Regions from separate parts of the Mesorhizobium sp. WSM4814 genome, predicted to be linked through region 2. Evidence: predicted binding sites of a transcription regulator. Region 2 holds the regulator's gene; the other holds the start of a gene.
The links. The regulator LexA, encoded in region 2, represses DNA repair genes until DNA is damaged. The targets are predictions, from matches to a motif close to TGTTCNNNNTGTGTTCNG.

Region 1: ruvC (crossover junction endodeoxyribonuclease RuvC) is a predicted target of LexA. The motif match lies at 3,573-3,590, and genes of this name have one in related genera.

What each region holds. Positions count from the first base shown of each region.
Region 1 covers NZ_JBVVQT010000016.1:129,156-136,345, reverse strand. The annotation lists gene AC0L2V_RS22530 (hypothetical protein) at 31-318, opposite strand; partial or broken gene AC0L2V_RS22525 (cyclophilin-like fold protein) at 484-974, opposite strand; gene AC0L2V_RS22520 (alpha/beta hydrolase) at 1,050-2,156, opposite strand; gene AC0L2V_RS22515 (LysR family transcriptional regulator) at 2,558-3,451, shown strand; gene ruvC (crossover junction endodeoxyribonuclease RuvC) at 3,632-4,141, shown strand; gene ruvA (Holliday junction branch migration protein RuvA) at 4,152-4,772, shown strand; gene AC0L2V_RS22500 (AbrB/MazE/SpoVT family DNA-binding domain-containing protein) at 4,814-5,089, shown strand; gene ruvB (Holliday junction branch migration DNA helicase RuvB) at 5,089-6,126, shown strand; partial or broken gene AC0L2V_RS22490 (metallophosphoesterase) at 6,251-7,166, shown strand; gene AC0L2V_RS22485 (glycoside hydrolase family 5 protein) at 7,160-7,190, opposite strand, start outside.
Region 2 covers NZ_JBVVQT010000029.1:2,079-9,268, forward strand. The annotation lists gene gltX (glutamate--tRNA ligase) at 1-928, opposite strand, end outside; gene AC0L2V_RS28635 (ComEC/Rec2 family competence protein) at 1,032-3,488, shown strand; gene lexA (transcriptional repressor LexA) at 3,482-4,234, opposite strand; gene AC0L2V_RS28645 (molybdopterin molybdotransferase MoeA) at 4,339-5,544, opposite strand; gene moaC (cyclic pyranopterin monophosphate synthase MoaC) at 5,544-6,041, opposite strand; gene trpC (indole-3-glycerol phosphate synthase TrpC) at 6,108-6,959, opposite strand; gene trpD (anthranilate phosphoribosyltransferase) at 6,964-7,190, opposite strand, start outside.

The sequences.
Region 1 (7,190 bases), on a different contig from region 2:
CGCGACGGGCAGCAAGGGCCGTCGCGGACTCTATGTTCCCTTCACGATTCTCGGCTTAACTGGTCGGCGGGGTTGAGCCGCACTTTCAAGGGCGAAGGCCAGCCGTTTCTCGTCTTCGAGGGCGCGATCGACTGCCTCGATTTCCTCTTGGAGCTCCTTTAGCTTGGCTCCGTAGCTGGAGCCGTCGCTGTCCCCGATCTGAAAGCCGCTTGCCCGCATTGCGTCGCGGGTATGGTGCACGTTACGGACTCCTTCGCGTCGAGTCGCGACCAGGATTTCCCTGAACTCTTCAAGGCGTTCAACGTGATTGCGAGCCATTGCGTTCTCCTATTTCGTCGTCATCGGCGCTGACGGCGATTCAGCACGGCTAAAACTTACGGCGCAGAAGGTTTAAGCGACTCTAAGAGATACGCTCGACAAAACATGAATGCGAAAGCTCAAATTTGAACGTCTTGCAGTAAGGTGGGGCGCGGGAGGCGGCGTTCATCCATTGCGCGGTAGCCTTCCGATCTCAGGAAGAATTTCGACGCGCAGCGGATGCTCTCCGCGCACCAGAAGCGGCGCTGGCCCCTGATCGAGGCGCCCGAGCCGGAGCAGGCCGCGCGACGACCGATAGGGACCATGAAACATCGCAAGATTGCCCCAAGGGGCGTAGTAGCAAAGATCGCCAACTGCCTCGTTCCCGAAGCGACCGCTGCCTTCCTCGGTGAGCTTGCGCGGCAGATAGGCGATCTTCTCGTTGGACGAATAGTCGTCGATCGTCAGGTCCAGCGGCAGCATCGAGACCAGATCGCGCGCGGAAGGGTTGTCGTCCAGCGTCACCGTGAAGTCCTGATCTGTAAAAACAAATCTCAGGCGCATTGGTGCTCCTTCCTTGCCCGGGGTTGTGAAGCGCGCACCAAAGAGGGAAACGCGAAGCTGGCAGCACCTGCCAGCAAGCTGCGGCGCGAAAGCCATGCGGCGTCACGTGTCATTTCAGGGCTCCCGATTGGCGCAGCCATGCCCATGGTTTCTGGCCCACGGCCGCATCCTTCGATGATACGGCCCTGTTAAGCGGCCAGATGCTGACCGAAGAAGCGCGTCAGCTTTTCGAAGGGAATGAGGTCGACACGGTCATAAAGGTCGACGTGACCGGCGCCCGGGACCCAGACCAGTTCCTTCGGCTCGGCTGCCAGTCTGTAAGCTTCCTCGCTGAACTCTTTCGAATGCGCCTGATCGCCGCTGATGAACAGCATAGGGCGCGGCGAGATCGTCTCGATGTCGTTGAACGGATAGAAGTTCATGAACTTGACGTTGCTGGTCAGCGTCGGCTTGGTCGTTATCTGGTCGGAGACACCCGCCGGGGTATACTCGCCACGGGGTGTCCGATAGAAATCGTAGAACTCACGCTGGATGGGATGCGTCGACGCGGTCAGTTCGAGATCAGTTCCGCCCGTATACTGGATCTGGCCGCCGTCGAATTCGGAGTAGCGCTGCTCGGCGGCCGCCGCGATGATCTGCTTTCGTTGCTCGACGCTTAGCGAGTGATTGAGTGCGTTCCGGTTCGCCGCGCCCATGTCATACATGCTGACCGTGGCGATGGCGCGCATGCGCGGGTCGATCTTGGCGGCGCTGATGACGAAGCTGCCGCTGCCGCAGACGCCGATCGCGCCAATGCGGTTGCGGTCCACGAACTCGCGTGTCCCGAGGAAGTCCACCGCCGCGCTGAACGCCTCGGCATAGACATCCGGCGAAACGATCTGGCGAGCTTCGCCCTCGCTCTCGCCCCAGAAGGGCAGGTCGATCGCCATGGCGACGAAGCCCTGCTCGGCCATCTTCGTGGCGTAGAGGGTCGCGCTCTGTTCCTTCACCGCGCCCATGGGATGGCCGACGACGATAGCCGGATGCCGCACTGCGCGGTCGAGATTCTTGGGAAGGAGCAGATTCCCGGCGACATTTGCCTGATATTGGCTTTTGAAGGCGACCTTTTCGAGAGTCACCTGACCGCTGGTATAGAAATTGTTTGCACCGTTTGACATGTGTTGAGCCTTTGCGAAGGGAAGGTTGAAGAGAGGCGCCGCACTGAAGGTGGCGACGCCGGCACCGGTCAGCTTCAAAAGCTCGCGCCGGTGGATTTCACGCACTGACGTTTTCGTATCAGGGCTATTCGCGGTCACTTCTGATCTCCTGTAAGTTTGGCTTGGAGTTGAGCCACTCGCTGCCTTGGCCAGTCCTCTTCGGGGCTTGAGCAGACGCCGCCCATTTCCGATCAGCATGATTCCGATGCCAGCCAGAATCACGCTGCCGACGAACGTGGCGGAGATCGTCAGCACCCCTCCGACGACCGCGCCCAGAAGGATCGAAGCCTGGATCGCCGCAACCATCAGGCTGCCGGTGGCCTCGGCGCATCGTCCGCATTTTGCGGCATCCATGTCATCCAGATCACCGACATCGGGGTATTCGTCGCTCCCCAGAGCGCAACCTAATGGCTTTGGAATAAGTCGAGTAGCCGTCGAAATCGGAATGGACTTATCGACCGGGTCGAATAATCTGAGCCCGGGACGGCGGAAGGAGCCTCATGAGCAGGACCGACCTCAACCAACTGACCTGGTTCCAGGCTGTCGCCGAGGAGCGCAGCTTCACCAGGGCTGCGGCAAAGCTGGGCGTGGCGCAATCGACGCTCAGCCATACAATCAAGCAGCTCGAAGCGCGCATGGGCATCCGCCTGCTGACCCGCACCACGCGCAACGTCGCAACGACGATCGCGGGCGAACGGCTGCTGCAGACAATTGCGCCGCGCATCGCCGAAATCGACGACGAGATCGCGGCGCTGACGGCGCTCCGCGACAAGCCGTCAGGCTCGATCAGGCTGACCCTGTCCGACCATGCACTCGAAAGCGTGGTCTGGCCCAAGCTCAAGCCGGTGCTTGTCGCCTATCCCGATATCAGCGTCGAACTGATCCTGGACAGCACCTTCCGCAACATCGTTGAGGAAGGCTTCGACGCCGGCGTCCGGATTGGAGAGAGCGTTGAGAAGGATATGATCGCGGTGCGCATCGGTCCCGACTGGCGTCTGGTAGCCATTGCTTCGCCTGCCTATCTCGCCGCGCATGGTGTGCCCGAGCACCCGCAAGAACTGATTCGGCATCTCTGTATCAACATGCGTCATGAAAGCGCCGGCGGCCTTTACGCCTGGGAGTTCGAGAAGGATGGGCAGGCGCTCCGCGTTCGAGTGAACGGTCAACTGACCTTCAATAATACTTATGCCATGATCGATGCGGCGGCCAGTGGATACGGCGTTGCCTACGTCCCGGAGAACATCGTCGAGCAGCACATCGCACGTGGCAAGCTGGTTCAGCTTCTGGACGATTGGTCGCCGCTTTTTGAAGGCTATTTCCTCTACTATCCGAGCCGTCGTCAAAATCTTCCCGCGTTCAAGGTCATCGTCGATGCGCTACGACATCGGAATTGAAGCGAGGGGATCTACGCGCGGCTCACGGACCCAAATGTCCGCTCCGCTTCGGTTCTCGCAAACCACGCCGTCTGTCTCGTCAGAACGACCTCTCAAACAGCCTGTGGGACGCAGCAGAACCTGTTTCTGGTTTGTTCACATTTCGCTGGCATCGCTGTCCGCCACGGGTAGACTTGGCGGATGGGGGAAACGATTCGCATTATCGGCATCGATCCGGGGCTGAGGCGCACCGGCTGGGGCATCGTCGAAAGCCTCGGCAACTCGCTGCGCTTCGTCGCCTCCGGCACCGTGCGTTCAGACGACAAGGCGGCTCTGGCGACACGGCTTTGCCAGTTGCATGACGGGCTTGCCGAGATCCTGCACGCCGCCATGCCGCACGAGGCGGCCGTCGAGCAGACATTCGTCAACAAGGATGCGGCCGCGACCCTGAAGCTCGGCCAGGCGCGCGGCATCGCCATGCTGGTGCCGGCGCTGGCCGGCCTGGTCGTTGCCGAATATGCGCCCAACGCCGTCAAGAAGGCGGTGATCGGCGTCGGCCATGGCGACAAGAAGCAGATCCACATGATGGTCAAGGTGCTGATGCCGAAGGCGACGTTCGACACCGACGATGCCGCCGACGCGCTGGCCATTGCCATCTGCCACGCGCATCATCGGCAGAGTGTTGTCTACAGGTTGGCGGCGCTGGCATGAAGGACCACACATGATCGGCAAGCTAAAAGGCACGCTGGACGAGATCGATGAGGATTTCTGCATCGTCGACGTGCACGGCGTCGGCTATGTCGCCCACTGCTCGACGCGCACGCTGGCCGCCTTGCCGGCCCCCGGCGAGGCGGTGGTGCTGTTCATCGAGACCTATGTCCGCGAAGACATGTTGAGGCTGTACGGTTTCCAGTCGGTTCTGGAGCGCGAATGGTTCCGGCTGCTGATGAGCAATGTGCAGGGCGTCGGCGCCAAGGTGGCGCTGGCTATTCTCTCGACGCTGGCGCCGGCCGATCTCGCCAATGCCATCGCGCTGCGTGATATTGCCATGGTCAGCCGCGCGCCCGGCGTCGGCAAGAAGGTGGCCGAGCGCATCGTCACCGAACTGAAGAACAAGGCGCCGGCCTTTGCAGGCGCTGCCTCCGGCACCATCGGCCTGAAGCAGGAGCTTGGCGAAGGCGTCGCGCCGGCGCCGATCACCGACGCCGTCTCGGCGCTGGTCAATCTCGGCTATTCGCGCGATACCGCCGCCAATGCGGTGGCGGCGGCGCTGAAAAGCGCCGGCGAGGATGCGGATGCGTCGAAGCTGATCCGCTTCGGGCTGAAGGAACTGGCGCGGTGAGACCGTTGCCCGAGAAATAAATTCCGACTAGGAACAAGAGCATGGGCAGATATGCGGGCTTGACCTCCAGGGGGCAGCTTACGATTCCAAAGAAAGTCCGGGACGCGTTGTCGCTCAAGGCGGGCGATACGGTTGCGTGGACGGTCATGGACGGTCTTCTGATAGGAACGCCGCGCAATCTTAGATTTGCCGACCTTGCCGGATTTCTGGGCAATCCGCCCGGCGGGCCTGCCACGCTGGAGGAAATCGACGCCGCGCTAGGGGATGTCGTCGGTCGCCACGCCGCCGGCGATCGCGATGGAAGTGGGCGCGCCTGATGAGCCTTTCGCCACGCCTCATTGCTCCCGACAAGCGCGGCGAGGACGCCGAGCAGACCTTGCGTCCGCAGACGCTCGGTGATTTCGTCGGCCAGGCGGCGGTGCGGGCCAATCTCAAAGTGTTCATCGAGGCAGCCAAGGGCCGCAGCGAGGCGCTCGACCATGTGCTGTTCGTCGGGCCGCCCGGCCTCGGCAAGACGACGCTGGCGCAGATCATGGCACGCGAGCTCGGCGTCAATTTCCGCTCGACCTCCGGTCCGGTCATCGCCAAGGCCGGCGATCTCGCAGCACTGCTCACCAATCTCGAAGACCGCGACGTGCTGTTCATCGACGAGATCCACCGGCTCAACCCGGCGGTCGAGGAAATCCTCTATCCGGCGATGGAGGATTTCCAGCTCGACCTGATCATCGGCGAAGGGCCGGCGGCGCGCTCGGTCAAGATCGATCTTGCCCGCTTCACCCTGGTCGCCGCCACCACCCGGCTCGGCCTTTTGACCAATCCGCTGCGCGACCGTTTCGGCATTCCGGTCCGCCTCAATTTCTACTCGGTCGAGGAACTGGAACAGATCGTGCGGCGCGGCGCCCGCATCCTTGCCATGCCGCTCGGCGACGATGGCGCGCTGGAGATCGCAAGACGCGCGCGCGGCACGCCGCGCATCGCCGGCCGGCTGTTGCGCCGCGTGCGCGATTTTGCCTCGGTCGCCGGCGACGGTCACGTCGACCGGCAGATCGCCGACGAGGCACTGACGCGGCTCGAGGTCGATGCGCTCGGCCTCGACGCGCTCGACCGCCGCTATCTCTCGATGATCGCGCGGAATTTTGGCGGCGGCCCGGTCGGCATCGAGACCATCGCGGCAGGGCTTTCCGAGCCGCGCGACGCCATCGAGGACATCATCGAGCCCTATCTGATCCAGCAGGGTTTTATTCAGCGCACGCCGCGCGGCCGCGTGCTGACTGCCAATGCCTGGCGGCATCTCGGCCTCGATGCGCCGAAGGACCTTGCGCAGCAGCAGATCAGCCTGTTCCAGGAAGAGTAGCCGCGCGGCCTTGCGGCTCCATTCCTGCGCAAAATCTCCTAATCCTGGTCAGCTTGCCGGCGCATTTGCCGGCTCTAACGCTTCGCTGTGGGACCGTCGGTTCCACGAATGACGGGGTTGAGCGATGATCACCAGACGCGGCTTCCTGCGCCTCATCGGCGGTTCCTTCCTATCTGCCGTGTCGCTCAGTGCTTTATGCGGTTGGCCTCGAGCCGATGCTGCTGACACATGTAAAGCGCTATTCACTGACCCCGCCAAACTGGCCCGCAGGATTGCGGCTTCGCGTCGTCGCTCTCGCCGATATTCATGCCTGTCGGCCATGGATGACGCCGGAGCGGATCAGGTCACTTGCCGAACGGGCGAACAGCCTGCAGCCGGATCTGATTGTCCTGCTTGGCGACTATGCAGCCGGCACACGCCTGGTTACGGACTGGGTGGGCTCCTCCGAATGGGCGCCGGCATTGTCAGGCCTGAAGGCGCCACTCGGGGTGTGGTCAATCCTTGGCAATCATGACTGGTGGGAAGACCTTTCCGCGCAGAAGGCCGGGTTGGGGCCGACGGTGGCGCGCCGGGCGCTCGAGAGCGCCGGCATACCGGTCCTGGAAAACGATGTGGTGCGCCTGGAAAAAGACGGGCATGGCTTCTGGGTCGCCGGACTTGCCGACCAACTTGCGCTGCGGCCGGGCAAGGCCTGGGGCCGCAGCAGGTTCAAAGGACTGGACGATCTGCGCGGCACGCTGGCAAAGGTAAGCGACAAGGCTCCTGTTATCCTGCTGGCACATGAGCCGGACATTTTTCCGAAGGTCCCATCACGGGTATCGTTGACTCTTTCGGGTCATACCCATGGTGGACAGGTGCGGTTACTCGGCTATTCTCCGGTCGTGCCGTCCCGCTTCGGCAACCGTTTTGCCTACGGCCATGTCGTGGAGGAGAACCGCAACCTGATCGTCTCCGGAGGCCTCGGTTTCAGCATCCTGCCGGTGCGTTTCGGGATGCGCCCAGAGATTCTTTCGATCGACCTGGGTTCAGCACTTCAATGAAGTGACCTGATCGCATCCATCACA
Region 2 (7,190 bases):
TCAGCGCCTCGAGCTTGGCGAAGTCGAAGCGGGCGGCCCCCTTGTTGACATCGCCGATGTCGAACCACGCAATCATGTCGGCGATCGACATGACCTCGTCGTCGCCGTGGCTCCAGCCGAGCCGCGCCAGGTAGTTGAGCAGTGCCTCGGGCAGATAGCCCATGGCGCGATAGGCTTCGACGCCGAGGGCGCCGTGCCGCTTCGACAGCTTGGCGCCGTCGGCGCCATGGATCAGCGGGATATGCGCCATTGACGGCACCTCCCAGCCCAAGGCTCGATAGATCACCATCTGGCGGGCGGCATTGGTCAGATGGTCGTCGCCGCGGATGATGTGGGTGATGCCCATGTCGTGGTCGTCGACGACGACGGCATGCATATAGGTCGGGTTGCCGTCCGAGCGTAGGATGATGAAATCGTCGAGGTCCTTGTTGGGGAAGCGGACTTCGCCCTGCACGCGGTCATGCACCACCGTCTCGCCTTCGGCCGGCGCCTTGATGCGGATCGCGCCCCTGGCGCCAACCGGCGCCTCTGACGGGTCGCGGTCGCGCCAGCGGCCGTCATAGCGGGGAGGCAAGCCCTTGGCCCGCGCACTCTCGCGCATTGCCTCCAACTCAGCGGGCGCCGCATAGCAGTAATAGGCTTTGCCGAGGCGCACCAGCTCCTCGGCGACCGCGCGGTGGCGCGGCGCGCGCTCGAACTGCGATACCGGCTCGCCGTCCCAGGTGAGGCCGAGCCAGGAGAGCCCATCGAGGATGGCAGCGGTTGCCGCATCGGTCGAACGCTCGCGATCGGTGTCCTCGATGCGCAGCAGCATCCTGCCGCCGGTGTGTTTCGCATACAGCCAGTTGAACAGCGCCGTGCGCGCCCCGCCAATATGCAGGAATCCGGTGGGCGAAGGGGCAAAACGGGTGACGACCTTGTCGGACATGGAACTCTCGGGGCAAGCGCAGGAAACGGATGTGGCTGCGCGGACTTTCGCGCGTTGCGCGTTCATGTAGCATAGGAGGTCAAGGGCGCAAGGGGCGAACCCTATGGCTGGACCAGGCCGCGGCGTGGACGAGAGCGAGGGCGCGAACGCAAGCGTCAGCGAACGATCGCTGTTCGCCGACGTTCCTCACGCTGAGCCGCTACCCGTTTCGCTGCCTGCGTCGCCGCCGGGCATCCAGCCTCTTTCGCCGGATCGCTCGGCGCCGATACCGGCTCCAGCACCCGGCCCTGTCATTCGTTTTCGCCGACAGCTCAGCCATCTTTCACCATCCGGTGTCCGCAACAGCGTGGCCTCGGCAGCCGGCCTGGAACTCGACCGCGGCGTCGCCTTCCTGCTGGTGCCGGTTTTTCTGGCATGCGGGGTGATCGTCTATTTTTCGCTTGCCGTCGAACCGGACTTTGCCCAGCCCGTCGCCGTCGTGGTCCTCACGGCATTGTGTGCGGCCGTCACGCGCTCACGCCGCAAAACGCATCTGTGCTTCATGGCAGCGTTGCTGTGCGCGCTTGGTGTGCTCGCCGCCAAGGTTGAAACCTGGCGCGCCGGAACGAAGATGCTCGGTTCGGAAATCCAGACCCGGCTGACCGGCCGTGTGGTCAGGCTCGACCAGATGGCGAACGGCCGGATCAGGCTGACCATCGACGTGATGTCGACCGCCCGGCCGACACTGCGTTATGCACCCGAACGTGTCAGGGTGTCGGCACGCAAGATTCCCGCTGAGATGACCGCAGGCTCGGTGGCAACCGGCTATGTGAGGCTTCTGCCTCCAACTGGCCCGGTCAGACCGGACAGCTTTGACTTCTCCTTCGACAGCTATTTCGCCGGTATCGGTGCCAGTGGCTTTTTCCTCGGCAGTCCAAAGATCGTCGTCTCCGAAGATGCACCGTTATCCGCACGCCTTTCTTCGTCGATCGAGAAGGCGCGCGAAACCATCGCCGACCATATCAGGGACAGCATCGGTGGTGCCGAGGGGGAGATTGCCGCTGCGTTGATCGTCGGCGTGCGTGCCGGCATCCCCGAAGAGATAAACGAATCGATGCGGCGCACCGGCATCTACCACATCATCTCCATTTCCGGCCTGCACATGGCGCTTGTCGCCGGCACCGTCATGGGATTGCTGCGCGGCGCCTTTGCGCTGTTTCCCGACTTTTCGTCGCGCCGGCCGGTCAAGAAATATGCGGCTGCTGCCGCACTCGTCTCCATCGCTGCCTATCTGATCTTTTCCGGTATCGTGGTCGCGGCTGAACGCAGCTTCATCATGCTGGCGGTAATGCTTGTCGCCGTGCTGTTCGACCGGGCGGCACTCACCATGCGCAACCTGGCGATTTCGGCCATCGCCGTTATCGTCGTGTCGCCGCACGAGGTGGTCGGCGCAAGCTTCCAGATGTCGTTCGCCGCGACTGCGGCTCTCGTGGGCGCCTATGCCGGTTGGTCCGACTATCGTGCCGACAAGGCCAAGGCGCCGCGACAGCGACGGTCACCGGCCGCTTTCGTCACGCGCAAGGTCGTCGCCGGGGCAGGCACCATCGCAATGACCTCCATCATTGCCGGCAGCGCCACCGCGCTCTTCGCCATCTGGCACTTCCAGCGCGTCTCGCCGCTCAGCCTGTTCGCCAATCTGGCCGTCATGCCGATCGTCACGATCGTCATGTTCCTGGCCGTCCTCAGCGCCCTGTCAATGCCTTTCGGCCTCGACGGCCCCTTCCTCTACATGATGGGCAAGGGCCTGACGGCGATGATCGCAATTTCGGGATGGATCTCGGAGCGTTCGCCGATCGATGCAGTCGGACTGATTTCGTTGCAATCGGTTCTGCTGGTGACGGTCGCCCTGGTCATCGCCACGATGGCGACGACGTGGCTGCGGCTTGCCGCACTTCCCTTTGCGCTCGCCGGCCTGCTGACGATTTCCGAGACGCGCACCCCCGACGTGCTGATCTCGGAGGATGCGCACCTGGTGGCGCTGCCGATCGGCGGCGGCGAACTTGCCGTCAACCGGATGCGTTCGAACGAATTCACCACCGACAACTGGAAACATGCGCTGGTTTCAACAACGATCGTCGAGCCGGAGACATTCGAAAAAGGAGATGTGCAGTTCGACATCGCCGACCCGGCCGACCTGCCGCCGGGAGCGCCTTTCACCTGCACTGCCGGCCTGTGCTTGGCCCGGCATCCGTCCGGCGCGCTCATTGCGCTCGCCGACAACCGCAAAACCGCGCGGCCGGCCTGTGCCTTTGCGGATTTGATCGTCATCGACGACGCCACAGCCTATTACAAACCCTGCCGCAACCCGCTGGTTCTCGTCGTCACCAAACGGCAGCTCGCTCGCATGGGCAGTGCCGCCGTCTTCTTCGATCCGCTATCGGCGACGACGCGCGCAGAAATCCGTTTTGCCGTCAGACAGCCATACAGGCCCTGGCATGAGCAGCGGCGATTTTCGCGCGAGGCGAGGGGCCTGCCGCCATACCGCAGGGCCGAGAAACCCCAGAAGCCTGCCCTTCAGTAACGCCGGATCAGTCCGACGAGCTTGCCCTGCACCTTGACCCGGTCCGGCCCGAAGATGCGCGTCTCGTAGGCCGGATTGGCGGCTTCCAGTGCGATCGAGGCACCTTTGCGGCGGAATCGTTTCAGCGTCGCTTCCTCCTCGTCGACCAGAGCGACAATGATCTCGCCAGGCTGCGCGGTGTCGGCGTTGCGGATGATGACCGTGTCGCCGTCGAAGATGCCGGCCTCGATCATCGAATCACCCTTGACCTCCAGCGCGTAGTGCGTGCCGCCGGTGATCATGTCCGGTGGCACCGAGATCGAATGCGTCTGGTGCTGGATGGCGTCGATCGGCACACCGGCAGCGATGCGGCCCATCACCGGTATGGAGACGGTGGCAACGACGTCGTCGTCATTGCCGGCGGCACGCATGCGCGAAGGCGCCGGCTTGATCTGCCGTCCGAGGCCGCCCTGTCCAAGCCCGCCCTGGCCAAGGCTGCCTTGAATGACGCTCGGCGAGAATTTGCGCGCCGCATTGAGGCCCGGCGCGATCGAATCGGGCAGCCGCAGCACCTCCAGCGCGCGGGCGCGGTTGGGCAGGCGGCGAATGAAACCGCGTTCCTCCAGCGCCGTGATCAGCCGGTGGATCCCCGATTTGGAGGCGAGGTCGAGCGCTTCCTTCATCTCGTCGAACGAGGGCGGAATGCCGCTTTCCTTCAGTCGTTCGTGAATGAACATCAGCAGTTCATGTTGTTTGCGTGTCAGCATCGCGACCCCCAACAGAATCAGAAAAACAAACCCAGAACAAACACTATCTGTTCCAGTTGTGTTCCGCAACCATTTAAAGTTTAATGAATGTGTTGACGTTTTGTTCAGCGTAGCATCAGCACGCTGCAGGCGGCGCCCGCTGCGGCTGCGGGAGCGAATGGCTCGCGCACGACCAGTCCGTTGGCGTCGGCCAGCATTCTGAGCATCGAGGAATCCTGGATACTGAACGGCGTTGCCTCAAGCGTGCCGGCTTCTTCCTTCACCACCGCGCGTACATAGTCCTGCCTGAGATCGTTGGCCGGCATGGCGGCGCCGAGCCGCGCCTGACGCATGTCCTGGCGGAAGGCGCGGCCGCCGAGCCGCGCCAGCAGCGGCTTCAGAAAGAGCTGCGTGCAGACCAGGCTGGCCACCGGATTGCCGGGCAGGCCGATGCAGCGGATGGCGCCCAGCCGCCCGAACATCAGTGGCTTGCCGGGCCGCATGGCGATTTTCCAGAAATCAAGCGCCATGCCTTCGCCGGTCAGCACGTCATGGACGAGGTCATGGTCCCCGACCGAGGCGCCGCCCAGCGTGACGATGACGTCCGCGCCTGCGTCGACGGCTTTTGTCACCAGCGCGGCGATCGCCTCCTTGCGGTCGGGGGCGATGCCGAGATCGAGTGCGCTGGCGCCGACCGAGCGGGCCGCGGCGGCGACGCCATACGCATTGGAGGAGATGATCTGGTCGGGGCCAAGGTCGCTGCCCGGCGGCAGCAATTCGTCGCCGGTGGCGATGATGGCGACCAGCGGCCGTTTCACCACGCGGACCTGCTGGTGGTTGGCCGACGCCGCCAGCGACAATGCCGCCGGATCAAGCAGGCGGCCTTTCTCCAGCAGCGCGTCGCCCTTCGAGAAATCGAGCCCGAGGCGGCGGATGTTGCGGCCTTCAACCGTGGGCGCGGTCACTTCGACCATGCCGCCGCCGAGGTCGCGGACATTCTCCTGGATGACGATGGTGTCGGCGCCTGCAGGAAGCGGCGCGCCGGTGAAGATGCGCACGGCCTGCGCCGGGCCGACTGTTCCGGCAAAGCCTCGTCCGGCCGGCGCCATGCCGATCACCGAAAGTCTCGCGGGCACGGACGCGACATCGTCGGCCCGCACGGCATAGCCGTCCATGGCCGACGCGTTGAATGGCGGCTGGGTGCGGAGCGCCATGAGCGGCTCCGCCAGCACGCGGTCGGCGGCATCCATCAGGGCGACGCTTTCAGCCTGCAAGGGCGCAGCATCCGCAAGCAGGTGCTCGAGCGCCTCGGCGACCGCCAGCAGCGCCATTATTGGCCTGCCCCCTGGGCATCCGCCTTGTAGTCGCCGGATTTGCCGCCGGTTTTTTCCACCAGCCTGATGCCGGAGATCGCCATGCCGCGATCGACCGCCTTGGCCATATCATAGATGGTCAGGCAGGCGACCGAGACGGCGGTCAGCGCTTCCATCTCGACGCCGGTCTTGCCGGTGACGCGGGCCAGCGCCGTGACCTTCAGGCCGGGCACCGTCGCGTCAGGTTCGATGTCTACCGATACCTTGGTCAACAGCAGCGGATGGCAGAGCGGGATCAGTTCATGCGTCCTCTTGGCCGCCATGATGCCGGCGATGCGCGCCGTGCCCAGCACGTCGCCCTTCTTGGCATCGCCGTCGAGAATCATTTTCAGCGTTTCGGGCCGCATCGAGACAAGACCTTCGGCGATTGCCGTGCGGGTCGTCTCCGCCTTGTCGCCGACATCGACCATATTGGCTTCGCCTTTCGCGCCAAGATGGGTGAGGGCGGCCGACATCGTCAGGTCACCCTGGAGCGACGTGCGTCCGTTTGGACGCACAAAGTACACTCTGACGCTTTGCATCTATGCATCATGCTCTCCGAACATCGATTCCGATTTTCGGGCAGATGCATTGGCGGGCGCCTTGCCCGTCAAAAGCAGGTGCGTCGCAGTGGCCACGTCCTGTTGCCGCATCAGGCTCTCGCCGACGAGGAAAGTGCCAATGTCGCTCCGTTCCAGCCTGCGGCAGTCCTGGTGCGAGAAAATACCGCTCTCGCTGACCAGCAGCCGGTCGGCCGGCACCATCGCCGCGAGCCGCTCCGATGTCTCGATGCTGGTTTCGAACGTCCGCAGATTGCGGTTGTTGATGCCGATCAGCCGCGACGACAGTTTCAGCGCGCGTTCCGTCTCGGCCTCGTCATGCACCTCGACCAGCGCATCCATGCCGAGCTCGAACGCCGTCGTCTCGAGTTCCCTGGCCACGGCGTCATCGACGCTCGCCATGATGATCAGGATGGCGTCCGCGCCCCACGCACGGGCCTCGAACACCTGATAGGGCTCGAATAGAAAATCCTTGCGCAAAGCCGGCAATGTCACGGCGCTGCGCGCATTGGTGAGGAATTCAGGCGCCCCTTGGAAAGACGGCGCATCGGTCAGCACCGAGAGGCAGGCAGCCCCACCTTTGGCATAGGCCCTGGCCAGCGCCGGCGGATCGAAATCGGCGCGGATCAGGCCCTTGGACGGGCTCGCCTTCTTGATCTCGGCGATCAGCGCGAAACTGCCGGATTTGCGTTTGGCTTCAAGGGCCGAGAGAAAGCCGCGTGGTGCGTCGGTATCCTTTGCCCGCGCCTTGATTTCGGCAAGCGGCACCCGCGCCTTCGCCGCCGCGATCTCGTCGCGCTTGTAGGCTTCGATCTTGCGCAGGATATCAGACACGGCGCTATCCGTTCGAAATCTCGACCAGCCGGTCAAGCACCTTCAGCGCCCGGCCGCTGTCGATGGCTTGCGCCGCCGTCGCCATGCCATCGGCAAGCGTCGTCGCCTTTCCCGCCACCACCAGTCCGGCGCCGGCGTTCATCAGCACCGTATCGCGAAAGGCACCGGCAGCGCCGCCCAGCATGTCGCGCAGCGCCTGGGCGTTGTAGGCGGCATCGCCGCCGCGCAACT